DNA from 3 places in the Streptomyces sp. NPDC091280 genome. Region 2 is predicted to be linked to each of the others. Evidence: riboswitches for the same ligand, from Rfam matches in the RefSeq annotation. Region 2 holds a riboswitch; each other region holds the start of a gene.
What was found. A riboswitch is a leader RNA that binds a small molecule or an ion and turns the genes downstream of it on or off. The one in region 2 is predicted to bind S-adenosylmethionine.

Region 1 (10,102 bases), on a different contig from region 2:
ACCCCGCAGCTCCCCCGCCCGCACTGCCGACCCCCGTCACCCGCGCCGGACGCGAGGGCCTCGAAGCGATCCTGGCGAAACCGGCCGCCGCGGTGGTCGGGCTCGACTTCGACGGCACGCTCGCCCCGATCGTCGCCGACCCCGAGCAGGCCCGCGCGCACCCGGGCGCGGTGCCCGCGCTGGCCGCCCTCGCGCCGAAGGTCGCCGCCGTCGCCGTGGTCACCGGCCGCCCGGCCGGAGTGGCGGTCCGCAACGGCGGCTTCGCGGGCGTACCCGGCCTGGAACACCTGGTCGTCCTCGGCCACTACGGCACGGAGCGCTGGGACGCGGTGAGTGCCACGGTCAGCGCCCCCGCCCCGCACCCCGGCGTCGCCGCGGTCCGCGCCGAACTCCCGGGCTTCCTGGACCGTATCGGCGCCTGGCAGGGCACCTGGATCGAGGAGAAGGGCCGCGCCCTCGCCGTCCACACCCGCCGCGCCGACGACCCCCAGGCCGCGTTCGAGGCGCTGCGCGGCCCCCTCACCGACTTCGCCGCCCGCCACGGCCTGATCGTCGAACCGGGCCGTATGGTCCTGGAGTTGCGCCCGCCCGGCATGGACAAGGGCGTGGCGCTCACCGAGTACCTGCGCGAGACCGGCGCCGAGTCCGTCCTTTACGCGGGCGACGACCTGGGCGACCTGCCCGCCTTCGCCGCGGTGGAGAAGCTCCGCTCCGACGGCGTCCCCGGCCTGCTGGTGTGCAGCGGCAACGACGAGGTCGCGGAACTACGCGAACGCGCGGACCTGGTGGTGGACGGCGCGGCGGGAGTCGTGGCCCTGCTGTCCGCGCTCGCGGCTCAACTCGGCTGATCCCGCAGGGCGTTCAGCTGGTCCAGGAACCACTGGGCCGGCGGCAGCGCCGTGGCCGCCGCGGCCAGCCGCTTCGTCCGCCCGGCGCGTTCCTCGTCCGGCATCGTCAGGGCCTCGTGGAGGGCGTCGGCCGTGGCGACGACGTCGTACGGGTTGACGGGGATCGCGTCCTTGCCGAGTTCCTGGAAGGCGCCCGCCTCGCGGGACAGGACCAGCGCGCAGCCCTCGTCGGAGACGACCGGGACCTCCTTGGCGACCAGGTTCATACCGTCGCGGATGGGATTGACGAGGACGACGTCGGCGAGGCGGTACGCGGCCAGGGAGCGGGCGAAGTCGTCCTTGACGTGCAGGACGACCGGGGTCCAACCAGGCTTCCCGTAAAGGGAGTTGATCTCCTTCGCGAGCCGTCGCACCTCGGCCGTGTAGTCCCGGTACACGGCGAGGTCCTGCCGGGACGGGTAGGCGAAGGCCACGTGCACGACCCGTTCCCGCCACTCGGGGTGGTCGTCGAGCAGTTGCCGGTACGCCAGCAGGCCGCGCACGATGTTCTTCGACAGCTCGGTCCGGTCCACCCGGACGATCGTCCTGCGGCCCTCGCCGATCTCCTCGCGCAGCGCGGCCATCCGCTCCTCGACGTCCGGCTCGTGCGAGCGGACGCGCAGGAAGTCGGCGTCGGCACCGAGGCTGTGGACGCCGATGAACGTCTTCCGGGTGATCCGCTCGCGCCCGGTGTCCGGATCGCGCCGCACATGCTCGACCGCCCGGGGAGAACCCGTCGGCCACAAGGGGAGCCACCGGTAGGGATCGAGCCCCTGCACGCAGTTCTGGAACGCCGTCGCCCACGGCCAGGTCAGGAATCCCACCCGGTCCGCGCCGAGCAGGCCCTCCATGAGCCGTACCTGGATGTCGTCGGGCAGCATCCCGAAGTACTCCACCGGCGCCCACGGCGTGTGCGAGAAGTGGCCGATCCGCAGATCCGGCCGCAGTTCCCGCAGCATCCCCGGCACCAGGCACAGGTGGTAGTCCTGCACCAGCACCGCTGCCCCCTCGGCGGCCTCCTCCGCCAGCGCCGTCGCGAACGCCCGGTTGTACGTCTCGTACGACGCCCACTGGCGCCGGAACTCCGCGTCGAAGACCGGCTCCAGCGGGGTCTGGTAGAGCATGTGGTGGACGAACCACAGCACGGAGTTGGCGATGCCGTTGTACGCGTCGCTGTGCACGTCCGCGGGGATGTCCAGCATCCGTACGCCGTCCTCGCCGACCGCGCGCCGTACCGCCTCGCGGTCGCCGTCGGACAGCGCCGAGCACACCCACAGGGCGTCCGCGTCCGGGCCGATCGCCGACAGCCCGGACACCAGCCCGCCGCCGCCGCGCCTGGCGCGCAGCGCACCGTCGTCGCCGACCTCGTAGGAGACCGGGCCGCGGTTGGACGCGACGAGCACCTGGGCCTTCGCGGCCGACGTAGCTGACGTAGCTGACGTAGAAGCCATACGGCACAACCTAGCCCGGCCCGGAAACGCTCAAACGTGCGGACGGGGCGGGTTACGCCACCTTGCGGGACTGGTACTCGGCGATGTCCGCCATCGGCGGCCGTTCCTCCGTGTCCACGGAGTACGTGCGCGGCTCGAAACCGTCCGGACCCCGCTCGAACTGGGTCAGGGAGGGCCGGACGAGATGCCCGCGGGCCAGCCGGAGCTGGGCCGTGCGGTAGATCTGCGCGGCCATCCGCCCCAGCGCCTGCCCGTCCTGGTGCCGGTGCTTGCGCACACCGACGTCGACCTGCGCGAGCGCGTCCAGGCCCACCAGGTGCAGCGCGTCGACGAGCATGCCCAGTTCTACGCCGTAGCCGACGGGGAACGGCAGCTGCTCCAGCAGCGAGCGGCGGGCCGCGTACTCACCGCCCAACGGCTGGACGAATCCGGCCAGTTGGGGCCAGTGCATGTTCAGCAGCGGGCGGGCCATCAGCTCGGTGACCCGGCCGCCCTGTCCGGCCGCGCCGGCGAGCGGGCGGTCGTACATCGCCTTGACGAGGTCGACGCCCGGGTCGGTGAGCAGCGGGCCCACGATGCCGGTGACGAAGTCGGAGGAGAACTCCTTCAGGTCCGCGTCGACGAAGCAGACGATGTCCCCGCTCGTCACCAGCAGGGAGCGCCACAGCACCTCGCCCTTGCCGGGCACGGCGGGGATGCGGGGCAGGATGTCGTCGCGGTGCACCACCCGGGCGCCCGCCGCGGCGGCCACCTCGGAGGTGCGGTCGGTGGACCCGGAGTCGACGACGACGATCTCGTCGACGAGGGGGACCTGCTGCATGAGGTCGTGCCGGATGACGGCGACGATCTCGCCGACCGTCGCCTCCTCGTTCAGCGCGGGCAGCACGACGGAGACCGACTGGCCCGTGCGGTGCTTCGCGGCCAGGATCTTGTGGAGCGGCCGGTCGGTCAGGGACCAGGAGCGGGTGCTCAGCCAGTGCTCGACTTCCTTCAGCACGTTGCGCGGCTCCTCTGCGTTCCATCTCGCGGTTCGGACGGCTCACTCAACTGTCCTGGCCTTCGGTTACAGTCTTGAACAACGCTGATGACCATTACATGTCCGAGGCCGTCGGCGAGACAATTGCATACACAACTGAACACCGCTCATCCAGAGGGGCAGAGGGATACGGCCCGTTGAAGCCCCGGCAACCCTCCAGCCGGTCTTGTCGCATGTACACGTACATGTGCCGAGGCTCCCGGCTCGGGAAGGTGCCAAATCCGTCTCACGGCGAAACGCGTCGTGAGGAAGATGAGGAAAGGGCCTCGCCTCCATGGCTGCGCAGACTGTCGCAAGCACCACGAACACCGCGAACACTGACACCGGCTCCGCGAACGCCGTCGATCTCGGCCCCGCCACCGCGCTCTCCTGCCGCGAATGCGGCCACCGCGTCCCGCTCGGCCCGGTCTTCGCCTGCGAGGAGTGTTTCGGCCCGCTGGAGATCGCCTACGACTTCTCGGGCTACGACACCGAAGAGCTCCGCAAGCGGATCGAAGCGGGCCCCGCGAACATCTGGCGCTACGCGTCCCTCCTGCCCGTCCCCGCCGACGTGGCGACCAAGCCGAACATCAACCCCGGCTGGACCAAGCTCGTCCAGGCCGACAACCTCGCCCGCGCACTGGGCGTCGACGCCGGCAAGCTGTTCGTCAAGGACGACTCCGGCAACCCGACCCACTCCTTCAAGGACCGTGTCGTCGCGCAGGCCATCGAGGCGGCCCGCGCCTTCGACTTCACCACCCTCTCCTGCTCCTCCACCGGCAACCTCGCGGGCGCCGTCGGCGCCGCCGCCGCCCGGGCCGGCTTCCGCTCCTGCGTGTTCATCCCGCACGACCTGGAGCAGGGCAAGGTCGTCATGGCCGCGGTCTACGGCGGCGAGCTGGTCGGCATCGAGGGCAACTACGACGACGTGAACCGCTTCTGCTCCGAGCTGATCGGCGACCCGGCCGGCGAGGGCTGGGGCTTCGTCAACGTCAACCTGCGGCCGTACTACGCGGAGGGCTCCAAGACCCTGGCGTACGAGATCTGCGAGCAGCTCGGCTGGCGGCTCCCGGACCAGCTGGTCGTGCCGATCGCCTCCGGCTCGCAGCTCACGAAGATCGACAAGGGCCTCCAGGAACTGATCAAGCTGGGGCTCGTCGAGGACAAGCCGTACAAGATCTTCGGCGCCCAGGCGGAGGGCTGCTCGCCGGTGTCCGTGGCCTACAAGGCCGGGCACGACGTGGTCCGCCCGCAGAAGCCGAACACCATCGCCAAGTCCCTCGCCATCGGCAACCCGGCGGACGGGCCCTACGTCCTCGACATCGCCCGGCGCACGGGCGGTGCGGTGGAGGACGTGGACGACGAGCAGATCGTCGAGGCGATCAGGCTGCTGGCCCGCACCGAGGGCATCTTCGCCGAGACGGCGGGCGGGGTGACCGTGGGCGTGACGAAGAAGCTGATCGACAACGGCCTGCTGGACCCGACGCTCACCACGGTCGTGCTGAACACCGGCGACGGCCTCAAGACCCTGGACGCGGTCGCCGACACCGGCCTCACCGCGACCATCCGCCCGAACCTGGACTCCTTCCGAGAGGCTGGCCTCGCATGAGCGTGACCGTCCGCATCCCCACCATCCTGCGCACCTACACCGGCGGCAGGGCCGAGGTCGCCGCCGAGGGCGCCACCCTCGCCGAGGTCATCGGCGACCTGGAGAAGAACCACACCGGCATCGCCGCCCGCGTCCTGGACGACCAGGGCAAGCTGCGCCGGTTCGTCAACGTCTACGTCAACGACGACGATGTGCGGTTCGAGCAGGGGCTGGAGACGGCGACTCCGGACGGGGCCGGCGTCTCGATCATTCCGGCCGTTGCCGGGGGTTGATCGTTACCCTCGGTAACGTAGATTACCGAGTGTTCATCGAATTGCCTCTTCCGCGAGAGAAGCGGAGGGGGCAATTCTCTATGGTTGAGCACGGTACAGTTGGGGAACGCGCTCCATCCCGCATGCCGAACGCATATGAGTACCGGCTCCTTGTGCGACGAGAAGTAGCCAAAGTGTGTGGCTCTTTTGCGCCTTATGTGCCCTTTATCGGGCCCGACTTGCCCTGAAGTCGGACGAATTCTCCGTAAATTCCCGACCGGTCCTGCCCGGAATTCTCGTCGGATTGACCTGTTGCAGACGGCAGTTGGACGGATACATTCGGCCGCGGTCGACGCGTTCCGGCGCACGCCCCCAATCCTGTGGGGGGTGAGGTCTGACCCGGATCCGCGAAGTGCGGATCCGTGCAAGGGCCAGTAATAGGGGAGTTAGGCATGGCTCAGGGCACCGTCAAATGGTTCAACGCGGAGAAGGGGTACGGCTTCATCGCGGTCGACGGTGGTGCGGATGTTTTCGTCCACTACAGCGCGATTCAGATGGACGGCTACCGCACCCTGGAAGAGGGTCAGCGGGTCGATTTCGAGATCTCGCAGGGTCAGAAGGGGCCGCAGGCGGACATGGTCCGGCTCGCGACCGGCTGAAGCACGCGCCGACGAACAGCAGCGACGTTCTTCGTTCCTCACCGAAGGGCTCGTACTCCTGGGGGGTCACCTCCTGGGGTACGGGCCCTTCGGCGTGCGAGCCTCCTGGTCGGGGGTGCCAGTACTCGGGAGCCGCTTGCACTCGACCATGCCGAGTGCTAATCATTGGCGTTAGCACTCTGAAGGTGAGAGTGATAACGAAGGATCGGGTCGGTGAGGCCCGCAGGCCAGGTGGCGCAAGGAGCCACGGGGCAGGCGAGCCGTCCGTCGCGGGCGCCAGCGCGGTCCGGAGCAATCCACCCCAGTCCGGGAGGACCACTTCACATGGCCAAGATCATCGCGTTCGACGAGGAGGCGCGGCGAGGCCTTGAGCGCGGCATGAACCAGCTCGCCGACGCCGTCAAGGTCACCCTCGGCCCCAAGGGCCGCAACGTCGTCCTTGAGAAGAAGTGGGGCGCCCCCACGATCACCAACGATGGTGTCTCCATCGCCAAGGAGATCGAGCTGGAGGACCCGTACGAGAAGATCGGCGCCGAGCTGGTCAAGGAAGTCGCCAAGAAGACGGACGACGTCGCCGGTGACGGTACGACCACCGCGACCGTCCTCGCCCAGGCCCTCGTCAAGGAAGGCCTGCGCAACGTAGCCGCCGGCGCCAACCCGATGGCCCTCAAGCGCGGTATCGAGAAGGCCGTCGAGGCCGTCTCCGGTGCCCTCCTTGAGCAGGCCAAGGACGTGGAGACCAAGGAGCAGATCGCTTCGACGGCCTCCATCTCCGCCGCCGACACCCAGATCGGCGAGCTCATCGCCGAGGCGATGGACAAGGTCGGCAAGGAAGGCGTCATCACCGTCGAGGAGTCGCAGACCTTCGGTCTTGAGCTGGAGCTCACCGAGGGCATGCGCTTCGACAAGGGCTACATCTCGGCGTACTTCGCGACCGACATGGAGCGTATGGAGGCCGTCCTCGACGACCCGTACATCCTGATCGCGAACTCCAAGATCGCCAACGTCAAGGACCTGCTCCCGCTCCTGGAGAAGGTCATGCAGTCGGGCAAGCCGCTGCTGATCATCGCCGAGGACGTCGAGGGCGAGGCCCTGTCCACGCTGGTCGTCAACAAGATCCGCGGCACCTTCAAGTCCGTCGCCGTCAAGGCTCCGGGCTTCGGCGACCGCCGCAAGGCCATGCTCGGCGACATCGCCATCCTCACGGGCGGCGAGGTGATCTCCGAGGAGGTCGGCCTCAAGCTGGAGAACGCGACCGTGGACCTCCTCGGCCGCGCCCGCAAGGTCGTCATCACCAAGGACGAGACCACCATCGTCGACGGCTCCGGCTCCGCCGACCAGGTCGCCGGCCGGGTCAACCAGATCCGCGCCGAGATCGAGAACAGCGACTCGGACTACGACCGCGAGAAGCTCCAGGAGCGCCTGGCCAAGCTCGCCGGTGGCGTCGCCGTCATCAAGGCGGGCGCGGCCACCGAGGTCGAGCTCAAGGAGCGCAAGCACCGCATCGAGGACGCCGTCCGCAACGCGAAGGCGGCCGTCGAGGAGGGCATCGTCGCCGGTGGCGGCGTCGCGCTCATCCAGGCGGGCCACGTCTTCGAGAAGCTGGAGCTCGACGGCGACGAGGCCACCGGTGCCGCGATCGTGAAGCTGGCCCTTGAGGCCCCGCTGAAGCAGATCGCCGTCAACGCCGGCCTCGAAGGCGGCGTCGTGGTGGAGAAGGTCCGCAACCTCACCCCGGGTCACGGCCTCAACGCCGCGTCCGGCGAGTACGTCGACCTGGTCAAGGAAGGCATCATCGACCCGGCGAAGGTCACGCGTTCCGCTCTGCAGAACGCCGCCTCCATCGCCGCGCTCTTCCTCACCACCGAGGCCGTCATCGCCGACAAGCCGGAGAAGGCCGCGGCCCCGGCCGGCGGCGGCATGCCGGGCGGTGACATGGACTTCTGATCGACCCCTTCCGGTCGGTCAACGGTCTTACCGAGGGCGGTACTTCCTGCTTCTGGCGGGGGGTACCGCCCTCGGGCGTGTCCGGGATCACAGGCCGAGGGGCGGGACGGCCGGAATGACGGGCTTGGCCCGGAGGTTGTTGTTGACGCATGATCAATGCATACGCACATACCGTCCGGTACCCCGTGCCTGGTAGTCCGAGGAGCCCTCACACGTGTCTACGACCGCCCCCGCCTCCCGAGCGGCCGAAGTCCTCGCCCGCCCCATCGTCCTCAACGGCCTGACCGTCCCGAACCGGATCGTGATGGCGCCGATGACCCGGCAGTTCTCCCCGGGCGGCATCCCCGGCGAGGACGTGGTCGGGTACTACTCCCGCCGGGCCGCCGCGGGCGTCGGCCTGATCGTCACCGAGGGCACCTACGTCGGCCACGAGTCGGCCGGGCAGAGCGACCGCGTCCCGCGCTTCCACGGCGCGGAGCAGCTCGCGGGCTGGGCGAAGGTCGCCGAGGGCGTGCACGCGGCGGGCGGCACGATCGTGCCCCAGCTGTGGCACATCGGCATGGTCCGCGAGCAGGGCCAGCCGCCCTTCGCCGACGCCCCCGCGGTCGGCCCGTCCGGGCTGCGCATCGGCAGCGACGAGGTCACCGGCACGGCCATGACCCAGCGGGACCTGGACGACGTCATCGGCGCCTTCGCCGAGGCCGCCGCCGCGGCCGAGCGCATCGGTTTCGACGGCGTCGAGCTGCACGGCGCCCACGGCTACCTCCTCGACCAGTTCCTGTACGCGGGCACCAACCGCCGCACCGACGCCTACGGCGGCGACCCGGTCGCCCGCACGAAGTTCGCGGCGGAGATCGTGGCCGCGGTCCGCGAGACGGTCTCCCCGGACTTCCCGATCATCTTCCGCTTCTCCCAGTGGAAGCAGGACGTCTACGGCGCCCGGCTCGCCGAGACCCCGGAGGAACTGGAGGCGATCCTCACGCCGATCGCCGCGGCGGGCGTCGACGTCTTCCACGCCTCCACCCGCCGTTACTGGCTCCCCGAGTTCGAGGAGACCGGCTCCGACCTCAACCTCGCGGGCTGGACCAAGAAGCTCACCGGCAAGCCCACCATCACCGTCGGCTCGGTCGGCCTCGACGGCGACTTCATCAAGGGCTTCCGCGGCGAGGGCGCCCCCCTCAAGGGCATCGACGACCTCCTCGACAGCCTGGAGCGCGACGAGTTCGACATGGTCGCGGTGGGACGCGCACTGCTCCAGGACCCGGAGTGGGCGGCGAAGGTCCTCGCGGGCCGGGTCGACGAGCTGGCGCCGTACGACGCGGCGGCGCTGGGCTCGCTGAGCTGAGCGGGTTCCAGCCGTCGGGCGGGGGGTACGCCAGGGGTTTCGGGTGTGCGTACGGTGATCGTATGACTTCCCTCAGCCGGGTGGCCACGGTCGCCGATCTCGACGCCATCGTCGCCACGTTCACCAGCGCCTTCCTCCATGACCCCGTCTGGGGGCCCGCCTTCCCGGACGAGGGCAGGCGGGCCGAGCAGGCGGCCGTGATGTGGCGGGTCTACGCCGGCTCCGCGCTGCGCTACCCCTGGACGCTGGTGACGCCGGACGTGGAGGCCGCGGCGATCTTCATCCCGGCGGGCGGGGTCGAGCTGACCGAGGCGGAGGCGGCCGGGCTGGAGGGGCGGCTGGCCGAGGCCGCCGACGCCGGCACCGCCCGCGCGATCATGGCGGTCGGGGAGCAGTTCGAGGCGGCGCATCCCGACGAGCCGTTCTTCTACCTCACCATTCTCGGTACGCACGCCGACCACCGGGGCAAGGGGCTGGGCATGGCGCTGGTGCGGGAGGGGCTGGCCCGGATCGACGCGCTGCCCGCGCCGGCCCCGGTCTATCTGGAGTCGACCAACCCGGCCAACAACAAGCGGTACGAGAGCGTCGGTTTCGTCGCCCGCGACGAGATCGTCACCGCCGGCGGCCAGGTCGTCACGACGATGTGGCGTCCGGCCGCCCGCCGTTGAGCCTCGCCCTCTGTCGGCGGCTCCCAACTCGGGCTAGCGTGCCGGGACATGAGGATTCTGCACCTGTCCGACACGCACCTTGAGCGCACCGACGCCCCCAACCGGCACGGCGTCGACGCCACGGACTCGCTGCGGCTGATGCTCGCCGAACTCCGGCACCAGCGCCGGGTGGACGCGATCGTCGTCACCGGGGACCTCGCCAACGACGGTGCGGTGGAGGCGTATACGACCCTCCGGGAGATGGTGGGGGACCTCGCGCGGCGGCTGGGC
Region 2 (10,102 bases):
CCTGTACGTTGACCTTCACGACAGTCGCTTCAGGAGTACCGCAGAAGCGACGGGCCGCGCGCCCGCCTTCGCGATGCCGTCGGCCACCTCGCGGTCGGTCGACGCGACGATGACGGGCCGGCCGGGCGGCTCCGCGCGCACCAGCTGGCGGATCAACTCGTCGGCGGTGACGCCCGGTTTGGAGAACAGCACCCGCACTCCGCGCGGCGGCGCGAGCAGCACCGGCGCGGCCAGCTCGGCCCCGTCGAAGACACAGGTGACCTCGGCGCCGGTCTGCGCGGCCAGCTGCGAGAGCTGCCCCAGCAGCCTCAACCGCTGCTTCTCCAGGGGCATTTGGGGATAGCCGGTCTTGGTGACGTTGTAGCCGTCGACGACCAGATGGGCCTGCGGCAGCGCGAGCAACTGGTCGAGGATCGCCGGGTCGTGCTCGGACAGCGCCCGCGCCGCGATGTCCTTCGGGGTCATTCGTCCCGGTTCGACCGCGTCCACGGTCTCGGCGGGCCGTACCGAGACGGGCGGCAGGGCCAGTTCCCGGCGCAGCCCCTGGGCCGCGTCCAGCACGGTGTCGAGCAGCAGCCGTACCCGCATGTCCTCGACGCTGCGTCCCTCCCGGGCCGCCTTGCGGGTGGCCTCCAGGGCCGCCTCCGCCTCGGCCAGCCGGGCCTTGAGCCGCCGGGTCTCGGCCTCGCCCGCGGACACCTGGGCCTGGCCCTCGGCGCGCGACGCGTCCGTCTCGGCGCGCAGCTTGCGCAGGGCGGCCTCACCGCGCTTGACATCACTGAGGGCGGAGCGCAGCTTGCGGTGCAGCGACTCCGCTTCCTTCTTCGCCGCGTCCAGTTCGGTGCGCAGCCGCTCGGTCTCGGTCCGGGTGGCGTCCCGCGCCTGCGCCAACTCCTCGCGCAGCCGGTCCAGTTCGGCCCGGTTCTCCTCGTCGGCGCGCTCGGCGTCGGCGCGCAGCGCCTCCTCGCCGGCGGCGGTCACCAGCTTCACCCAGCCGGTGGGGCGCAGCACATAGGCCGCGGCCGCCACATCGAGCGGGTCCGCGGCCGGGGGCGGCGCGCCGGAGTCGAGCGCCCCGGTGAGTTCCGGCTGCGCCTCTCTCAGCTTCTCCCCGATCCGCTGCCGGAACAGCGGGTCGGTCTCCAGCGCGGAGGCCATGGCGTTGCCGGCGAACTTGGCGCGCCGGTTGGGTGCGAAGCGGGCGTACTGGCGCAGCTGTGCGGGCAGTTCGGCGACGGTGAGCCCGCCGAACCCGTCGGAGACGATCTGCACGACCCTTCTCCGCACCCCGTCGGGCAGCGGACGGTCGAGCACCTCGGCGGCGCCGTCGCCCGGCCCCCCGCCTGAGTTCTCCACCATCCCTCACACCCCAATACCTGTGCGGGGCCACTCCCTCTCAGGAGCCGGCGCCCGGCCTGTCCACGAGTTCCACCTGGTCCACGGCATTGCACCAGCGGCAGCGCACCGATTCGATGGTCTCACTGACCACCTCGCGCTCCTCCACCTTCGGCTCACCCGCCAGGTCCAGGTGGAGGTACTCCACGACCTTCGACGAACGCGTCACGTCGAAGCGCGTGAGGTTGCCGCAGAGGGTGCAGCGCCACCGCGTCGAGGCGGTCGGCAGGGGTACCGTCATCGTGGCTGTCCGCTTCCTTCTTGTTCCAGTTTCCGTGATCGCCGGTCTGCCCGGCGAGTGTGGCTCGTAACCCTACGGCCTGGCGGGTACTCGCCGCTCGGCCGTCCACAGCGGCGAGGCACGCTGACCCGGTACGTCCCGTTACGCCATGCTCTGTGTCCATGATCAGCAACTGGGCGACCGCGTCCGTCAGAGCCCTCCGGAACACCTCCGCACCGATGACGTACACCCTGATCGCCCTGTGCTGCCTGATCTTCGTCCTCGGCCCGTCCTCGGGCTTCGTCCCGTCCTACGGCACCGGGGACGCGCTGCTCGTGGCGCAGCGGACGTACTTCCGCCACTGGGGCGTGGTACCGGCCGACCTGTTCGCCGCCCCCGCCCGCGAGGCCCTGACCCCGGTCACCGCCCTCTTCGTCCACGGCAGCTGGGTCCACCTCCTCGGCAACATGCTCTTCCTCTACGTCTTCGGAGCGATGACGGAGGAACGGCTCGGCCGGGTCGGGTTCACCCTCTTCTACCTGGTGTGCGGCTATCTCGCGCTGCTGGGGTACGCGGTGGCCAACGCGGACTCCGCGCAGTCGCTGGTCGGCGCGTCCGGGGCGATCTCGGCGGTCCTCGGCGCGTTCCTGTACCTGTTCCCCCGGGCCCGTGTGACGAGCCTCCTGCCCTTCCTCTTCTTTCTGCCGCTGCGGTTCCCCGCGTGGGTGGTGCTGCCGTTCTGGGCGGCCCTGCAATGGCTGGCGGCGGGGCAGGCGGCACAGGGGCCGGGGGTGGCGTACCTCGCCCACCTGGTGGGCTTCACGCTCGGGTTCTGCTACGCGTGGGTGCGATTCGGCCGTGCGACTAGAGTGAGGGCCGCCCCAGCAACGGTCCCCGAGGGAGAGAACCAGCCGTGATCACCGCGATCGTCCTCATCAAGACCAGCGTGGACCGGATTCCGGAGATCGCCGAGTCGATCGCCGCGCTCGAATCCGTGAGCGAGGTCTTCTCCGTCACCGGCACGTACGACTTGATCGCGATGGTGCGGGTACGCCAGCACGAGGATCTGGCCGAGGTCATCCCGGGCCGGATCAGCAAGATCCCGGGGGTGGAGGGGACGGACACGCACGTCGCGTTCCGGACGTACTCGCAGCACGACCTTGAGGCGGCGTTCGCCATCGGGTTGGACTCGTGAGGTTGGGCGCCTAGGGGGGTGGGGGCCCGGATCGTGTGCGGGTGACCGGTTTGTTGTGGCTGGCCGCGCAGTTCCTCGGGCCCCTGGGGGGTTGTCCCTGAAGGCGTTTGCCTCACACCGTCGGGACGCAGCGGCCGTTCTCCGTGCGGTAGTTCCACTTGGCGCCGTCGGTCACCAGTTCCCGCACGGCCGTCACGAAGCGGTCCACGTGCTCGTCCGGGGTGCCCGCGCCGAAGCTGACCCGGATCGCGTTGAGGGACTTCTCGCCCGGGGCCGCCTCCGGGGCACCGCACTCGCCCTGCGTCTGCGGGTCGGTGCCGAGGAGGGTGCGGACCAGGGGGTGGGCGCAGAAGAGGCCGTCGCGGACGCCGATGCCGTACTCGGCGGAGAGGGCGGCGGCGAAGTGGGAGCTGTTCCAGCCCTCGACGACGAAGGAGATGACGCCGACGCGCGGGGCGTCGTCGCCGAAGAGGGAGAGGACCTTCACCGCCGGGATCCCGGCCAGGCCCGCCCGGACCTTCTCGATGAGGTACTGCTCGCGGGCCACCAGCGTGTCGAAGCCCGCCTCCGTGAGTGCCTTGCAGGCCGACGCGATGGAGTAGGCGCCGATGACGTTCGGGGAGCCGGCCTCGTGGCGGGCGGCGCTGTCGTGCCACTCGACGTCCACTCCCCCGCCCTCGCGCCGGGTGACCTTGCGGCTGGCGCCGCCGCCCGCGAGGTAGGGGTCGGCGGCCTGGAGCCAGTCGGCGCGGCCGGCGAGGACGCCGGAGCCGAAGGGGGCGTAGAGCTTGTGGCCGGAGAAGGCGATCCAGTCGACGTCGAGGTCCTGGACGGAGACCGGGTGGTGCGGGGCGAGCTGGGCGGCGTCCAGGACGATCCGGGCGCCGTGGGCGTGCGCGGCGGCGGCGAGTTCGCGGACCGGCCACAGTTCGCCGGTGACGTTCGAGGCGCCGGTGACGCAGACCAGGGCCGGGCCGTAGGGGTCGCGGGCGGCGAGGGCCAGCTCCAGGGTCTCGACGGCCTGGGCCGGGGTGCGCGGGGCGTCGAGGTAGGTGACCCGGGCGTCCTTCCAGGGCAGCAGGGACGCGTGGTGCTCGGTCTCGAAGACGAACACCTGGCAGTCGGCGGGGAGGGCCGCGGCGAGGAGGTTCAGGGAGTCCGTGGTGGAGCGGGTGAAGACCAGCTGGTCCTCGGGACGGCAGTCCAGGAACTCCTCGACCGTCCGCCGGGCGTTCTCGAAGAGGTCCGTGGAGAGCTGCGAGAGGTAGCCGGCGCCGCGGTGGACGCTGCCGTAGTAGGGGGCGTAGGCCGCCACGTCGTCCCAGACGCGCTGGAGGGCGGGGGCACTGGCCGCGTAGTCGAGCGCCGCGTAGGTGACTTCGCCGCCCGTGACGAGCGGGACGGCGACATCCCGGCCGAGAACGGGCAGCGGGGCACAAATGGTCCGGGGGGCGGCCGTGGTGACGACAGACATGGCGAACTCCTGTGAGAGGCAAGGGGGTTCCGCCGTGCGAGCGCGGACGGCTCCAGCACGGAGGAGGTGAAAGGGGGTATGCGGAGGCGGGGCTCGACGCCCTATCGCATTCGCTTGCTCACAGAGGGCTCCCTCGATGACCAGGACCCCTGGTGTCTTTCGAGGGGCCCGCGCTTGCCGAGGACCTCGCTGCCCACGGCCTGGTCTTCACCCGGGGCACCCCGCCACGGACGGAGGGTTGCCGGACAGTCGGCCGGGGCCTCATGACTGTCACTCATGACCTGATCGGAAAACTTACGTGAGGTGATCGCCGCCCCGCAACCCGTGTCCGGATCGCGGGACGACGTCACAGAATCACATCGCGGTATGACAACCGCCGCTGGGCTACGCGTTGGTGGCCGCGGCCCAGCGCTCCAGGGTCCGCTTGGCCGCCCCCGAGTCGATCGACTCGGCGGCCTTCTCCATCCCGGCCCGGATCCGGTCCGCCAGCGGCCCGTCCCCCCGCTCCAGCGCGACCAGGGCAGCCGCCGAGTTCAGGAGTACGGCGTCGCGGACCGGGCCCGGCTCGCCGTCCAGCAGCCGGCGGGCGACGCCCGCGTTGTAGTCGGGGTCGGCGCCGCGCAGGGCCTCGACGGGGACCAGGTCGAGACCGACGTCCCGGGGGTCGAAGGACTCCTCGGTGACCTTGCCGTCGCGGACGGTCCACACCCGGGAGGTGGCGGTGGTGGTCAGCTCGTCGAGACCGTCGTCGCCCCGGAACACCAGCGCGGACGAGCCGCGTTCGGCCAGTACGCCCGCGATGAGCCCGGCCATGCGGGTGTCGAAGCAGCCGATCGCCGACGAGGTGACCTTCGCCGGGTTGGTGAGCGGGCCCAGGAGGTTGAACGCGGTCGGAATGCCCAGCGCTCCCCGGACCGCGCCGACGAACCGCATCGAGGGGTGGAACTTGGCCGCGAAGCAGAAGGTGATCCCGGCCTCCGCCGCCACCCGCGCGACCTGCTCGGTCGGCAGGTCCAGGTTGATACCGAGCTTCTCCAGCACGTCGGAGGAGCCGCTCGCGGAGGACGCGGCGCGGTTGCCGTGCTTGACGACCTGCGCGCCGGTGCCCGCGATCACGATCGCGGACATCGTCGAGATGTTGACCGTCTTGGCCCGGTCGCCGCCCGTACCGACGATGTCGACGGCCGGCCCCGGGATGTGCAGCGGCTTCGCGTGGGCGTACATCGTCTCGACGAGACCGGTGATCTCCTCGACCGTCTCGCCCTTGGCGCGCAGCGCCACCAGGAAGCCCGCGATCTGCGCGTCCGCGGCCTCACCGCTCATGATGCGGTCCATCGCCCACGCCGTGTCGGCGGTGCTCAGATCCTGCCCGGCCAGCAGAGCACTCAGCACGTCGGGCCAGGAACGGGCCGCCGCGGTGTCGCCTCCAGCGGGGGTCACAGCGCTCATAAGGCCGCTCCTGGGTGTCGTAAGAGAGGGGAACTCCCACAAGAGGGAGCACGTGCCCACCCTATCCAGCCGGGAGGACCCCGGAGAGGCGCTGTCCGTACCCCGGACGACGATGCCCGGGTCGGCGTCCGGCGTGCGACCCGGGGAGCGTTGCGGCGGCGCTCGGACCGGCTCGCCGAGTCGTGGAGGACACCGACTATCAGTGGGGAACGACGGACTTGTTCGGCATCCGTCGAATTCGACGCACGCGACCGCAGCATCTCCGGCAGATCCCATTCCGCCGCCGTGCATAAGACCAACATGAATAGATCTGGGCTCACGAATGTTGGCCGACCGGGTTGATCAACTCGATCGAACGTACCCCAGCACTCAACGTGACGCAACCATGTTCAAGCGTCACCGACTCTGGGTATGAGGCCGCGACAGCGGGTGGTCCGTCGTGATCCCACTCACCGTCCCGGACGCCCAAGGGCTCCCTTCCGAATCCGGTGAGCGTGTGCCTAGACTGGCCGGGCTTCACACAAGTCGGCCGTTCGGACGGGGGAAAGTCGAGTGGTGTGCGAGGGACTCTTCAGGGCTTGGAACCGCGCTTTTCGCGTGATGTCGCCCAGAGTCGGAGCCGGGCGATAGCCGACAGGCAGCGCCCCTGGTACGCACGCTTCACTCACCCTTTCATCGCGGCAATTCCCACCAGCTGTGCGCCATGAGCAAAACTTCGCCGGACTAGAGGAGAACCACTCTATGACGACGCCATTAGCCAGTCCGGACGTCCTGGAACCGGAAATGATTCGCCGGTCGGTGGACGAAGCGCTCGCCGAATTCCTGACGGAGAAGGACAGTTCCGTCAGCCAACCTCATCTGCCGTATCTCTCCGGCCTGGTCCGGGATTTCCTGTCGGGCGGGAAACGCGTTCGCCCCCTGCTGTGCGTGACCGGCTGGCAGGCGGTCGGCGGCGGCGAGAACGCCGGCCCGGTGTTCCGGGTGGCCGCCTGCCTGGAGATGTTCCACGCGTTCGCGCTCATCCACGACGATGTCATGGACCTGAGCGACACCCGCCGGGGCCGCCCCACCGTGCACCGCGCCCTGGCCGCCCAGCACGCCTCGTGCCGGGGCCCGGACGAGGTCGAGTGGTTCGGCATGAGTGCGGCGGTGCTGCTCGGCGACCTGGCACTGACCTGGTCCGACGAGCTTCTGCACGGGGCCGGTCTCACCCCCGCACAGTTCGAGGTGGTGCTGCCGCTGGTGTCCCGGATGCGCACCGAGGTGATGCTCGGCCAGTACCTGGATCTGCACGCCACCGGGGAGTTGACGGACGACGTCGAGGCCACGCTGAACGTCTACCGCTACAAGACGGCCAAGTACACGATCGAGCGCCCCCTGCACGTCGGCGCCGCCATCGCGGGCGCGGACGCCGGGGCCATGGCCGCCTTCACCTCGTACGCCCTCCCACTGGGCGAAGCGTTTCAGCTGCGCGACGACCTCCTCGGCGTCTACGGCGACCCGCGGGTCACCGGCAAGTCGCGCCTGGACGATCTGCGCGCCGGCAAGAACACCACGCTGACCGCGCTCGCCCTGCGGGCCGCGGACGCGCGGCAGGAGGCGACGCTGCGCCGGCTGGTGGGCGATCCCTCGCTGGACGAGGAGGGAGCGAGCGTGGTGCGCGGGATCTTCGAGGCGGTCCGCGCCCGGGAGACCGTCGAGCAGATGATCGACGACCGGCTGCGGCAGGCACTGGGCGCGCTCGACGACGCGCCGTTCACCGCCGACGCCGTCGGCGCCCTAAAGCGAATCGCCCGTACGGCCACGACGAGGGACTCATGACCACTGAAATCTCCGCCCCCGAGACCGCCGCCGCCCCCGGCATGATGCGCCACTGGCAGCGGAGCACCGAGCGGTTCGCCGAGGTGTTCCAGCAGCGCATCGGCCACCGGCCGCAGATGGTGCAGCTGACGGACGCCGAGCTGCGGGAAGTCATCGACGCGTGCAATACGGCGGTCGCGGCCTTCGGCAAGTCCGTGTCCGACGAACGCTGGATCTCCTACATGGATGTCGTCCGGTGGTCGCAGAGCGCCCGCCACATCAGGGACATGGAGGCGTTCAAGGCGGTCTGCATCCTGAATTGCGTCACCTTCGTGTGGGACGACATGGACCCGGCCCTGCACGACTTCGCGACGTTCCTCCCCGAACTGCGCAAGATATGCAAGCGGTACTACGGCGAGGAGGACGCCCGTTTCGCCTACGAAGGCGCCCGCGCTTTCGTCACCAGCGATCACATGTTCCGCAATTCCCCCATCAAGGAAGTACTCTGCAACACCTCCCCGGAACAGTACTTCCGGTTCCGCGTGACAGATGTCGGCGTCGACTTCTGGATGAAGATGTCGTACCCGATCTACCGCCACCGAGAATTCACGGAACACGCGAAGTCCGGCCTTGCCGCGCGAATGACCACCAGAGGCCTGGCGATCGTCAACGACTTCTACTCGTACGATCGCGAGATCGCGCTGGGACAGATCACCAACTGTTTCCGGCTGTGCGACGTATCGGACCCCGAAGCGTTCGAGAAGTTCTTCCAGGAGCGGTTGGACGACATCGTCGAGGACGTGGAGTGCATCAAGTCGTTCGACGAGATCACACGCGATGTCTTTCTGGACCTCATCTACGGCAACTTCGTCTGGACCACGAGCAACAAACGGTACAAAGCAGCCGTGAACAACGTCAATTCGCGTATTCAATAGGAGAGCGAGAGACGTGAATCCGGCCGAGGTGTCCGAAAAACCCGCCCGTTCCTGGTCCTTCGGCGCCGCCCCGGGCGCGGTGCCGCTGCTGGGGCATGTGCTCGCGCTCTGGCGCCGTCCGCTTGAATTCCTGGCCGCCCTGCCCGCGCGGGGCGATGTGGTCGAGATCAGGCTCGGGACCAGCCGCGCCTATCTCGCCTGCCATCCCGATCTGGTCCACCACGTCCTGGTCAACCCGCGGATCTTCGACAAGGGCGGCCTGTTCGACAAGGCACGGCAGCTGCTGGGCAACAGCCTGTCGGTGTCGCGCGGCGACGAGCACCGCCATCAACGGCGCGTGATCCAGCCGGCGTTCCATGCCACGAAGATCGCCGAGTACACCGCGGCCGTGGGGGACGACACCCGGGCCGCGATCGGCGCCTGGCAGCCCGGAAGGACCCAGGACATCGGCGAGGCCATGCACGCCCTGCTGATGCGGGTGGCCGCCCGCACCCTGTTCTCCACCGGCGCCGACGAACGGACGGTGGAGGAGGCCCGGCACTGTCTGCGGATCGTCTCGCAGGGCATCTACAAGCGCACGATCTCCCCGCTGGACTTCCTGGAGAAGCTCCCCACCCCCGGAAACCGACGCTACGACCACGCCAACCGCCGGCTCCGGGAGATCGTCGCGTCGATGATCGGCGACCGCCGCCGGTCCGCGGCCGCCGAGAGCGATCTGCTCTCCACCCTGCTGCGGGCCGAACACCCGGACACCGGGCAGAAGTTGGCCGACGAGGAGATCCTCGACCAGGTCGTCACGTTCCTGGTGGCCGGCAGCGAGACCACCGCCTCGACCCTCGCGTTCGTGTTCCACCTCCTGGGCACGCATCCCGAGGCCGAGCGGCGGGTGCACGCGGAGCTCGACGCGACCGTGGGCGACCGCTCCCCCGGCTACGAGGATTTGCCGGAGCTGGAGTACACCCGCGCCGTCATCACGGAGGCGCTGCGGCTGTACCCCCCGTCCTGGCTGTCGATGCGGGTGGCGGCGGTCGACACCGAACTGGGCGGCCACCCCGTCCCGGCGGGCACCCTCGTGCTCTACAGCGCCCAGGCCCTGCATCGCAATCCCGAACTCTTCCCCGATCCGGGCGAGTTCGACCCCGGCCGGTGGATCGGCGACCGCGCCAAGGAGGTACCGCGCGGGGCACTGCTGCCGTTCGGCGCGGGCAGTCACAAGTGCATCGGGGACGTCCTCGCCCTCACCGAGACCGCCCTCATCGTGGCCACGGTCGCGAGCCGCTGGCGGCTGCGCCCCGTCCCCGGGACCACACTGCGGCCGGAACCGAAGGCCACCCTGGAAGCCGGTCCGCTGCCCATGCTCTGCGAACCGCGCCGAGCGCAGGAGACCCCGGGACGACACGCGACCACCCGCGAAAGAGGCTGACCCACGGATGAGTACGAGGACACGCCGACCGCCCGCCGCCCACCACTGGCGCCACGCGGTCGCCCCCGGCGCTCTGCCGCTGGTCGGACACGCGGTGCGGATGGGCCGCAGCCCCCTGGAGTTCCTGACCTCCCTGCCCGCCCGCGGCGACCTGGTCGAGCTCCGGCTCGGCCCGAGCCGCGCCTATCTGCCCTGCCATCCGGACCTGGTC
Region 3 (10,102 bases), on a different contig from region 2:
CGTGGGACGAGGAACTGGACGTGCGGACCTCCTGCCCCACCCACCGGGGCAACCTCACCCAGGACCCCGAGGTGCGGCGCGGCTCGCTCGACGACGCGATCCCGGAGGCGGTGCTCGCCGCCGCGTACGAGGCCGAGGCCGACGTGCCGGTCCTGTTCCTGGTCGGCGACGCGGACCCGCTCGCGGACCACGAGGCGCTCGCGCACACCGCCAAGTCCCTTGCCCGCGCCCGGCTTTCGGTCGTGCACGGCGCGCACCACGACGTGCTCAACGACCTCCAGCACCGCACGGTGGCCGCCGAGGTGGTCACCTTCCTGGAGACCCTGCGCAACGAACTCCGGCCGCTGCTCACGGTGCGGTCGAGCGCCTGGTGAGTGCTGTTCCTCCCGCTCGGCACACCGTCTGAACCCCGACCTCGGAAGGTCCCGTCATGGCCTCGATCCTGTCCGTCTCCGGCAGCCCCTCTCCCACCTCCCGCACCACCCGGCTCCTGCGTCACCTGGACGACCGGCTCCGCCGCCAGGGTCATGACGTGACTCCGCTGGAGGTGCGTACCCTGCCCGCGCAGGCGCTGCTGGGCGCCGACTTCGCGCATCCGGCGATCGTCGCAGCGACCGCCCTGTTCGAGCAGGCGGACGGGGTGGTGATCGGCACGCCGGTCTACAAGGCCGCCTACTCGGGCCTGTTGAAGTCGTTGCTCGATCTGCTGCCGCAGTACGCGCTGACCGGCAAGACGGTGCTGCCGCTGGCCACCGGTGGCAGTACGGCCCATGTGCTGGCGATCGACTACGCGCTGCGTCCGGTGCTGAACTCCATGGGGCCCTCGCACATCGTGCCGGGCTGGTTCACGCTCGACAAGGACATCACGGTCGCCGAGGACGGCACCCTGACGGTGGCGCCCGCCACCGCCTCGGCGCTGGAGCAGGTCACGGATCTCTTCTCCGGCGCGCTGGGCGGCCGTACGGCGGTGCTCGCGTCGACCGCGTGATCCGTGCCGGGGACCGGTGCGGTTGTGGCAGTCGTGTTTCAACTGCGCACGTCACACTGGTTCTCCGGTACGGGCTGTGGTTCTCTCACTGCATGACCCCGCTCGTGACCCGCCGCCACGTCGACTACGTGCGTGTCACCAGCACGGGGTGTCCCGCCCTGAGCTGACGCACCGCTCCGGCATTCGCTTCCCCTCTCCACGAGCGCGCCGCGCCGGTCCCCGCCGTGCCCTTCTCAGGACGGCGGTGCCGCGGCCGTCCCACGCACCCGCACGCCCCGCACAAGGGAGAACCATGAGCCAGCCCATCGACTCCGTCACCGGTGGTCACACGCCCGAGGACGAGCCCGCAGGTCCGGACACCTCGGCCTGGTCGTTCGAGACCAAGCAGATCCACGCCGGTGCCGCGCCGGACCCGACGACCGGGGCACGGGCGACGCCGATCTACCAGACCAGCTCGTTCGTCTTCCGTGACACCCAGCACGCGGCCGACCTGTTCGCGCTGGCCGAGCCCGGCAACATCTACACCCGTATCCACAACCCCACCCAGGACGTGTTCGAGCAGCGCGTGGCCGCTCTGGAGGGCGGGGTCGCCGCGGTGGCGCTGGCCTCCGGGCAGGCCGCGGAGACCCTCGCGATCCTCACGCTGGCGTCGGCGGGCGACCACCTGGTCTCCAGCACCTCGCTCTACGGCGGCACGTACAACCTGTTCCGGCACACGCTGCCGAAGTTCGGCATCGAGGTGTCCTTCGTCGACGACCCCGACGACCTCGACGCCTGGCGCGCGGCGATCCGCCCGAACACCAAGGCCCTGTTCGCGGAGACGCTCGGGAACCCGCGCGGCAACGTCCTCGACGTCCGTGGCGTCGCGGACGTCGCGCACGAGGCGGGCGTCCCGCTGATCGTGGACAACACCGTGCCCACTCCGTTCCTGTTGCGGCCGATCGAGCACGGCGCCGACATCGTCGTCCACTCGGCGACGAAGTTCCTGGGCGGGCACGGCACCACGATCGGCGGTGTCGTGGTCGACGGCGGCACCTTCGACTTCGGCGCGCACGCCGAGCGTTTCCCGGACTTCAGCGAGCCGGACCCCAGCTACCACGGCCTTCGGTACTGGCCGGCGCTCGGTCCGGGTGCCTTCGCCATCAAGCTGCGTGTGCAGCTGCTGCGCGACCTCGGACCGGCGATCTCCCCGCACTCCGCGTTCCTGCTCCTCCAGGGCGTGGAGACGCTGAGCCTGCGCATCGAGCGCCACTCGTCCAACGCGCAGGCCCTCGCGGAGTGGCTGGAGCAGCGCGACGAGGTGGCCGCCGTCCACTACCCGGGACTTGAGTCCAACAGGTGGTACGAGGCGGGGCAGCGCTACCTCCCGCGCGGCGCCGGGGCGGTCCTGGCCTTCGAACTGCGGGACGGGGTCGAGGCCGGGAAGCGCTTCGTGGACGCGGTCGAGCTGTTCAGTCATCTCGCCAACATCGGGGACGTGCGCAGCCTGATCATCCACCCCGCGTCGACGACCCACAGTCAGCTGGACGAGGCGCAGTTGGCGGCGACGGGCACCTCTCCGGGCCTGGTGCGGCTGTCCGTCGGCATCGAGAACCTCGCCGATCTGAAGGCCGACCTGGAGGCCGGGTTCCGCGCGGCCAAGGCCGCGTCCTGAGCACCGTACCGACTCCGTCGGTGGTCCCCCTTCCGCCGGCCTCCGGGGCCTGGCGGGAGGGAGACCCGCCCGGACGACGCCAGTGGCACGCCCGGGAGAAGCCCCTCGCGCTGGAGGCGGGCGGTGAACTGCCCGGTGTGCGGCTGGCGTTCGAGACCTGGGGACGACTGGCGCCGGACCGCTCGAACGCCGTCCTCGTCCTGCACGCCCTCACCGGAGACAGCCATGTCGCCGGCCCGGCGGGGCCCGGTCACCCCACCCCCGGCTGGTGGGACGCCCTGATCGGGCCGGGGCGGGCGCTGGACACGGACCGCTGGTTCGTCGTCGCGCCGAACGTCCTCGGCGGCTGCCAGGGCAGTACCGGCCCGTCCTCCCCGCGCCCGGACGGGCGCCGCTGGGGCGGCGCCTTCCCGTTCCTGACGCAGCGCGACCAGGTGGCCGTGGAGGCTGGTCTGGCCGACGAACTCGGCGTCGAGCGCTGGGCGTTGGTGCTCGGCGGTTCCATGGGCGGGATGCGGGCGCTGGAGTGGGCCGTGACGTATCCGGAGCGTACGGACGCGCTCCTGCTGCTCGCCACCACGGCGGCGGCGAGCGCCGAGCAGATCGCGTGGACGAACATCCAGCTCCATGCGGTGCGTTCGGACCCGCACTGGCAGGGCGGCGACTACCACGACAGCGGCCGGGGTCCGGGTGCCGGTCTCGGCCTGGCCCGTCGTCTGGCCCATGTCACCTACCGCAGCGAGCCGGAGTTGGCGGTCCGCTTCGGCCGGGCGCCGCAGGACGCGGAGGATCCGTGGAACGGCGGCCGGTACCAGGTCGAGTCGTATCTCGACCACCACGCCGACAAGTTGGTGCGCCGGTTCGACGCGGGCAGCTACGTCACGCTGGCGGAGGCCATGAACACTCACGCCATCGGCCGCGACCGCGGCGACACGCGAGCGGCCCTGCGCCGGGTGACCGCGCGGACGCTGGTCGCCGGAGTCGACTCGGACCGGCTCTATCCCCCGTCCCAGCAGGCGGAGTTGGCGGCCGGCATCCCCGGCGCGGACCGGCTCCGTGTCATCGAGTCGCCGTACGGCCACGACGGTTTCCTGATCGAGACGGAACAGGTCGCGGCGCTCGTCCGTGAACTCGTCGGCCAGGGGCGGGAGTAGCGGCCTCTCGGCGGCGGGGGACGACCGTGAGCCGGACGGCGCCCGCCGTACCGAGTGCCGCCGCAACGGCCCTCCCGGCCGGGCCGTCGTCCTCGGTGCAGCCCTCCGCCCGCACGGCCACCGGACCGACCCGCTCGTCCCTGCGGGGACCACGACAGTCGTCGGCACACCGCGCCAGGACGGCTACCGCTCCTGCGGACTGCGGTCCTCGCGCCGCCGGTCGTGCCGGGGACCGGGACCGTTCGTGGTCGGGTCCCCGGGCCTGGGCGGACGGGGCGGGACGGCGGCCCGGCGCAGCCGCGCCGGCACGAGCGCGGCGGCGAGCAGACCGGCACAGACGCAGGAGGCCAGCGCGTACGCGGTTCGCGGGCCGCCGCCCACTGCCGTCGCGCCGGACGCGGTGTGCAGATAGACCGCCGATACGGCGCTGAGGCAGACGGCCGCAGCGATGCGCTGTGCCATCTGGAGGACGCCGCCGCCCACGCCCGCGGCCTCGGCCGGGGCGTGTTGCAGGACCTGTGTCTGGTTGGGCGAGACGGCGAGGCCGCCCGCCGCGCCGGACAGCGCCTGGGTCGCGGCGAGCACGATCGGCAGTGCGGCGGCCGGCACGAAGAGCACGGCCACCGCCCCGGCCAGGGCGGCACAGATCCCCGACACCAGCCCCACGCTCACCGTGCGCACCCCTATCCGCCGCACCAGCCGCCAGGCGAGCGCCGAGGAGACGCCCATCGCGAGCGCCGAGGGGAGCGAGACCGCCGCCGTCATCAGGGCCGACAGTCCGAGCCCGTCCTGGAGGAAGACGGTGAGCACGAGCGACGCGGCGATGGAGGAACCGAACTGGGCCATGGCGACGGCGGTGCCCAGCAGGTACGGCCGGGACGACGCGAGCGCCGGATGGACCAGCGGCACCCGGCCCCGCCGTACCCGCAGCCGCTGCTGCGCGACGAACGCCCCGGCCAGGGCGCACGCTCCGGCCGCCCACAGAAGTGCCGCTCCCCCACTGCCCGGTGTCCGGATGAACGGCACCATCACCGTCAGCGTGCACGCGCAGGCCAGGCCCAGGCCGGTCACGTCCAGCCGGGAGTCACGGGCGGTGCGCCGGGGCGGCGGCAGCCAGCGGGTGGCGAGGGTCAGGGTGACCAGTGCGCACGGTGCGCTCAGCAGGAGGCAGTAGCGCCAGCCGGTCCCGGCCCCGTATCCGGCGACGAGGGCGCCGCCGAGCGGTGGGCCGAGTGCGGCGGCCACGCCCGCCGTCACCGCGTACATTCCCAGCGCGCGGCCCCGGTCGAGCCCGTGGAACACGTCCTGAATGGTCCCGATGACCTGGGAGTTGACGAGTCCGGCGGCGGCTCCCTGCACCAGCCGGGCGCCGATCACGGTCCCCGGCCCGCCGCCGGTCGCGGCCACCACCCCGGCCAGGAGGAAGACGGCCATTCCGGCGAGGAAGAGCCGCTTGCGGCCGTGCAGGTCGCCGAGACTGCCCCCGGGTACGAGGGCCAGTCCGAACGCCAGCGAGTAACCGGCCACGATCCACTGGACGTCCGCCGCGCCGGCCCCCAGCGAGTGCCGCAGGCTGGGGACCGCGATGTTCAGAACTGCCTGGTCCAGCAGGGTGGTTGCCCCCGCGGCCAGACACACCAGCAGGACGCGGCGGGCGGCGCGGTCTTCTCCGGGGAGCATTCAGGCGTGCCGCGCCGTGGTGCCCGCGTCCGGCTCCACTCCGAGGACCTTGCGGTAGACGCGCTCTCCGTCGCCGTAGTCGTCGACGGCGTAGTGCCAGGTCGCCCGGTTGTCCCAGAGGACGAAGTCGCCGGGCCGCCAGCCGAAGCGGATCGTGTAGTCCGGCGAGGAGGCGTGCCGCAGCAGATGGTCGAGGAGGACCTTGCTCTCCGCCGGGGTGACACCGGTGAGCTGCTTCGCCGAGCTGCTGATGAAGAGGCCCTTGCGGCCGGTGGTGGGGTGGGTGAGGACGACGGGGTGCTCGACGGGCTCGCCGGGTGCGTTCTTCCTGCTGCCCTGCGCGTAGTTCTCGGCGTTGCCCGCGTAGAGGGCGCCGACCGATTCCAGCAGCACCTTGAACGGCTCCGACAGGTCGTCGTAGGCGGCCTGGAGGTCCGCCCACAGGGTGTGGCCGCCGAGTTCGGGCACGACCTCGTAGGTGAGGGACTCGATCGCGAAGACGGGCTCGCGCCAGAGCCCGCCGATGTGCCAGGTGCTGGCCTTGCCCGTGTGCTTGACGTCGTACGGATACACAAGCGGGTTGTCCGGGTGCTTCAGCGCGGTGGGGTGGTCGAAGGGCCGGGCGAACAGGCCTACGGCGGCGACCTGCTGATCGGGCGTCAGATGCTGACCGCGGAAGACGAGGACCTTGTGGTCGCGGAAGGCCCGGCGCAGTTCCTCGGCGGTGCTCTCGTCGACGGGCGCGGTCAGGTCGACGCCGGCGACTTCGGCGCCGAAGCGGGGCCCTGCCCTGAGGATGTCGAGACGGGCGGCGGTGGTCATGGCGTTCTCCTCTGCGGCGACTGCTGTGCGGCTGGTGGGCGTGCGGCTGGTCGGGGCCGTCCGCCGGTCCTCGGCACCGGTGCGCGTGGAGCCGCGAAAGCGGCGCGAGTCGACGTGCCCGGTCACCACCCGTGGGTCGTCGGGCAGCGCGAAGAGGGAGCGGACGGCGCTCGGCGTCTCCTCGCACAGCGACTCAACGGCCGTACGGGGGTTACCGGTTGCGAGGGAGCGAAGGGGTGCGGGGAAGGGGCCGTGGAACGGCGATCAGCAACAGACCTCGTCGAACTGGTCGGCGCGGCGGCTCACCCAGAACGGGTCGAGCAGCACCGTGTGTGCCTGGCCAGTTGTGTCCATGGCCGGATCAAAGCACACCCGGAAAGGTGCGTCCACCACGCGTCCGAGCGGTGGGACGACCGGGGGCGTCGACCGCTGCGGTGACCGCACCCTCCCGGAACCACCGCTCAGGCCCCGCGGTCGGACACGTCGTCGGTGAGTCGGGCGATGGTGTCCGCGATCAGCGCCACCCGGTCGGCCAGGTCACCGGCCGGTACCTCCACGAGGTCGTAGCCGAACCGCCGATAGCTCTCTTCGTGGACGCGCTCGAACACGAGGGACTCCTCGAAGCTGATCCGGCGGGCGGCCGTGGGCTCGCAGAATCCGAGGTTGCGGACGAAGAAGACCTGCGGTTCATAGATCCGGTCACGGGTGACCCGGTCGATCTCGGCGAGCAGCGCGGCCGGCGCGGGGCGGCCGAGGTAGGTACTGAGGGCGTGTGTGCACACCGGAGACCTGTCGTAGACCTGCCGGGTCACGCCCTCCGTCACGGACGTCACCTGTCGCAGACGCTGCAGATCGACCACCTTCCGGACGAAGCCCTGCCGGGTCCAGGGCTCGGCGTCTCCCCCGGCCTGCTCGTGGGCGATGACCGCGGTGGCGGCCTCCTCGACGACGTCGAATCCGTCCGCGCGCAGCCGGCGCAGGATCGTGGTCTTTCCGGCACCGGGCGCGCCGGTGAGGATGTAGCGCTTCATGGTGGGTCCTCTGGTGGCCGTGAACCGGCAGGCGGCAGACGGCAGTTCGGGAAGAGGGAGCGATCGACTCAGTGCCGTGGGGGCAGGGCGGGGAGAGCCTCGTCCGCGACCGCGCGACGGCAGGTTCAGAAGTTTCCCCGACGCCGGACCTCTGCCCCGGCATTGACGCACAGCGAGACGACTCCCTACGATCTCCAGTGGCATCGAGTGTCAGCAACAAGCCCTGGCTGGCTGACCGGCAACCCTCCGACGCGGTGGGGTGCTCCAGGTGAAAGCCCGGCAGAGACACTGACGACTCTGCAAGCGCGCGACCCCGTGACCGGGGTCCCGGACATGGAGGACGGCGTGCCCGACAGCTACGACCTGAGTGCCTCCTGTCCCGACGCCGTGGTTTTCTCCCGGCTCTCCCGTCGGCGCCACATCGACCTGAAGCGCTGCGCCGGCTGTCTCTGTCACAGCTGACCAGGTCCGGCCGCAGAGCCTGACATCCGTCACCGCTGTTTCTCCGGCACAGCCCCGTTTCCCCCTTCACCTTCCCTTCTTCGACGAGTCGACATGCGCGCGGGCGCGTCCCGTGCCGGCCGGCACGTCCTCCCCGCCCCACCGGATCCACCCCGCCGGGGTCGATACCGTCCGCGCGCCCCGCCACGTTCCGCACAGGTCCGTGTGCACGGGGTGACACGAGTAGGAGCACCTCTCCCGTGACAGCACATCCGGTCTCCCGAACCACCCGACGGGCGGCTACGGCCGCTCTCGTGACCACCAGTTTCCTGCTGACCGCCTGCGGATCGGGGGGCGGTGGCGCCGGCGACACCGGCGGCCGGGCCACGTCCGGTGGGACGCTGACCTTCGCGGTGGGCTCCGACGCCGGTTGCGTGGACCCGCAGCAGGTGGCCAGCAACGACACCATCTACTCGGTGCGGCAGATCGTCGACTCGCTGACCGACCAAAACCCCCAGACCGGCAAGATCGTGCCGTGGCTGGCGAAGAGCTGGGACATCAGCTCCGACGCGACGACGTTCACGTTCCATCTCAGATCGGGTGTCACCTTCAGCGACGGGTCCAAGCTGACCGCGCAGGTGGTCAAGGACAACTTCGACGCGGTGCCGAAGCTCGGCGCGCTGGGCACCCTCGCCGAGGGCTATCTGAGCGGCCTCAAGAGCACCACCGTGGTCGACCCGCTCACCGTGAAGGTGACCTTCCAGCAGCCCAACGCCCAGTTCCTGCAAGCCACTTCGACACACTCGCTGGGCATCGAGTCGTCGGCGAGCGTGCAGCGGAGCCCGCAGGAGAAGTGCAGCAAGGGCGTGGTCGGCTCCGGGCCCTTCGTGCTGAAGCAGTATGTGCAGAACCAGTCGATCACGCTCGCCAAGCGCACCGGATACGCGTGGGGTTCCTCGCTGTGGCGCAAGAGCGGGGAGGCCTACCTCGACAAGGTGGTCTTCAAGGTCGTGCCCGAGGCGGGAGTACGGGCCGGCAGTCTCCAGTCGGGGCAGGTCGACGCGATCAGCAGCGTCGGCAAGGCCAACGAGGCGGCGCTCAAGGGCGGTCAGGTCACCCTCCAGCGGCGGGCCAATCCGGGCGTGGTGTTCGGGCTGGCGCTCAACAACTCGCGGCCGGTCCTGAAGGACGCGCGGGTGCGCCAGGCCATCGGGTTCGCCATCGACCGCAAGCAGATCGCCGACGCGGTGTTCCCGACCGGGACCCAGCCCGCGACCAGCGTCCTGGCGCACACCACACCCGACTACACGGACCTGTCCTCGGACCTGACGACCGACGCGGCCAAGGCGAAGTCCCTGCTGGACGCGGCCGGTTGGAAGACCGGCAGCGACGGCGTCCGGACGAAGGACGGCAAGAAGCTGAGCCTCACCGTCGACTGGATCCCCAACTCGGCCACGAACCAGCCCGCGTTGGAGCTGATCCAGCAGCAACTGAAGGCCGTCGGCATCGGTCTGACGCTCAAGCAGCTCCAGGTCACCCAGCTCGCCCCGACCCTCCAGTCCGGCGACTTCGACGTGGCGTGGAGCAACATCACCCGCGCCGACCCCGACATCCTGCGCAGCTCCTTCTCCACCAAGCTGGCGAACTTCTACCGCCTGCCCGCGAGCCCGCTCGACACGGCGCTGACCGGACAGGCGGCCACCACGGACACCGCGAAGCGCGCCCAACTCGTGCAGCAGGCGCAGGAGTTGCTCGTCAAGAACGCCTACTACGCGCCGGTGGTCGAGCTCCAGACCCAGATCGGCGTGGCGAAGAAGGTGCACGCCCTGAACTTCGACGCCTCCAGCCGGATCCAGCTGCACGACACCTGGATCGGCTGACCCGTGCGCCGCTACGCGATCAAACGGCTCGCCCAGGCGGTCGGCGTGCTGTGGGCCGCCTACACGGTGTCCTTCCTGGTCCTCGACTTCCTGCCGGGCGATCCGGTCACGGCGATGGCGAGTGCCGGAATGGACTCCGGGACGGTCGACCCGGCCCAACTGGCGGCGCTGCGCCACGAGTACGGCTTCGACAAGCCGGTCCTGGCGCAGTACGCCGACTACCTCGGCCGGGCGGTGCGCGGGGACTTCGGGAACTCCGTCTCCACGGGCCGGCCGGTGTCCTCGACACTGGCCGACGCCCTGCCGCAGACCCTCCAGCTGACCGGCGCCGCGCTGCTCCTCGCCGTGCTGCTCGGCGGCGGCCTGGCGGTGGTCGCGACCTACACCTCGCGTCGGTGGCTGCGCCAACTGCTGCTGTCCCTGCCGCCGTTGGGGGTGTCGGTCCCGACGTT

Region 1: linked by a shared signal. The riboswitch ahead of thrC (threonine synthase) and the one ahead of ACIQPR_RS30720 (aminotransferase class V-fold PLP-dependent enzyme) in region 2 are both predicted to bind S-adenosylmethionine.
Region 3: linked by a shared signal. The riboswitch ahead of ACIQPR_RS22420 (ABC transporter substrate-binding protein) and the one ahead of ACIQPR_RS30720 (aminotransferase class V-fold PLP-dependent enzyme) in region 2 are both predicted to bind S-adenosylmethionine.

The regions. Positions count from the first base shown of each region.
Region 1 is NZ_JBIVUZ010000001.1:1,231,563-1,241,664, reverse strand. It holds gene otsB (trehalose-phosphatase) at 1-848, shown strand, start outside; gene ACIQPR_RS05735 (trehalose-6-phosphate synthase) at 836-2,338, opposite strand; gene ACIQPR_RS05730 (glucosyl-3-phosphoglycerate synthase) at 2,391-3,335, opposite strand; SAM riboswitch class I at 3,479-3,633, shown strand; gene thrC (threonine synthase) at 3,649-4,962, shown strand; gene ACIQPR_RS05720 (MoaD/ThiS family protein) at 4,959-5,234, shown strand; gene ACIQPR_RS05715 (cold-shock protein) at 5,666-5,872, shown strand; gene groL (chaperonin GroEL) at 6,197-7,819, shown strand; gene ACIQPR_RS05705 (NADH:flavin oxidoreductase) at 8,034-9,164, shown strand; gene ACIQPR_RS05700 (GNAT family N-acetyltransferase) at 9,227-9,832, shown strand; gene ACIQPR_RS05695 (metallophosphoesterase family protein) at 9,881-10,102, shown strand, end outside.
Region 2 is NZ_JBIVUZ010000011.1:8,625-18,726, reverse strand. It holds gene ACIQPR_RS30740 (NYN domain-containing protein) at 16-1,359, opposite strand; gene ACIQPR_RS30735 (hypothetical protein) at 1,397-1,636, opposite strand; gene ACIQPR_RS30730 (rhomboid family intramembrane serine protease) at 1,798-2,532, shown strand; gene ACIQPR_RS30725 (Lrp/AsnC family transcriptional regulator) at 2,529-2,810, shown strand; gene ACIQPR_RS30720 (aminotransferase class V-fold PLP-dependent enzyme) at 2,923-4,284, opposite strand; SAM riboswitch class IV at 4,450-4,566, opposite strand; gene trpD (anthranilate phosphoribosyltransferase) at 4,669-5,733, opposite strand; gene ACIQPR_RS30710 (polyprenyl synthetase family protein) at 6,475-7,554, shown strand; gene ACIQPR_RS30705 (hypothetical protein) at 7,551-8,468, shown strand; gene ACIQPR_RS30700 (cytochrome P450) at 8,497-9,891, shown strand; gene ACIQPR_RS30695 (cytochrome P450) at 9,899-10,102, shown strand, end outside.
Region 3 is NZ_JBIVUZ010000007.1:263,814-273,915, forward strand. It holds gene ACIQPR_RS22385 (alpha/beta hydrolase) at 1-374, shown strand, start outside; gene ssuE (NADPH-dependent FMN reductase) at 431-988, shown strand; gene ACIQPR_RS22395 (bifunctional o-acetylhomoserine/o-acetylserine sulfhydrylase) at 1,281-2,642, shown strand; gene ACIQPR_RS22400 (homoserine O-acetyltransferase) at 2,663-3,796, shown strand; gene ACIQPR_RS22405 (MFS transporter) at 3,980-5,476, opposite strand; gene ACIQPR_RS22410 (TauD/TfdA dioxygenase family protein) at 5,477-6,298, opposite strand; gene ACIQPR_RS22415 (AAA family ATPase) at 6,760-7,329, opposite strand; SAM riboswitch class IV at 7,529-7,641, shown strand; gene ACIQPR_RS22420 (ABC transporter substrate-binding protein) at 8,031-9,650, shown strand; gene ACIQPR_RS22425 (ABC transporter permease) at 9,654-10,102, shown strand, end outside.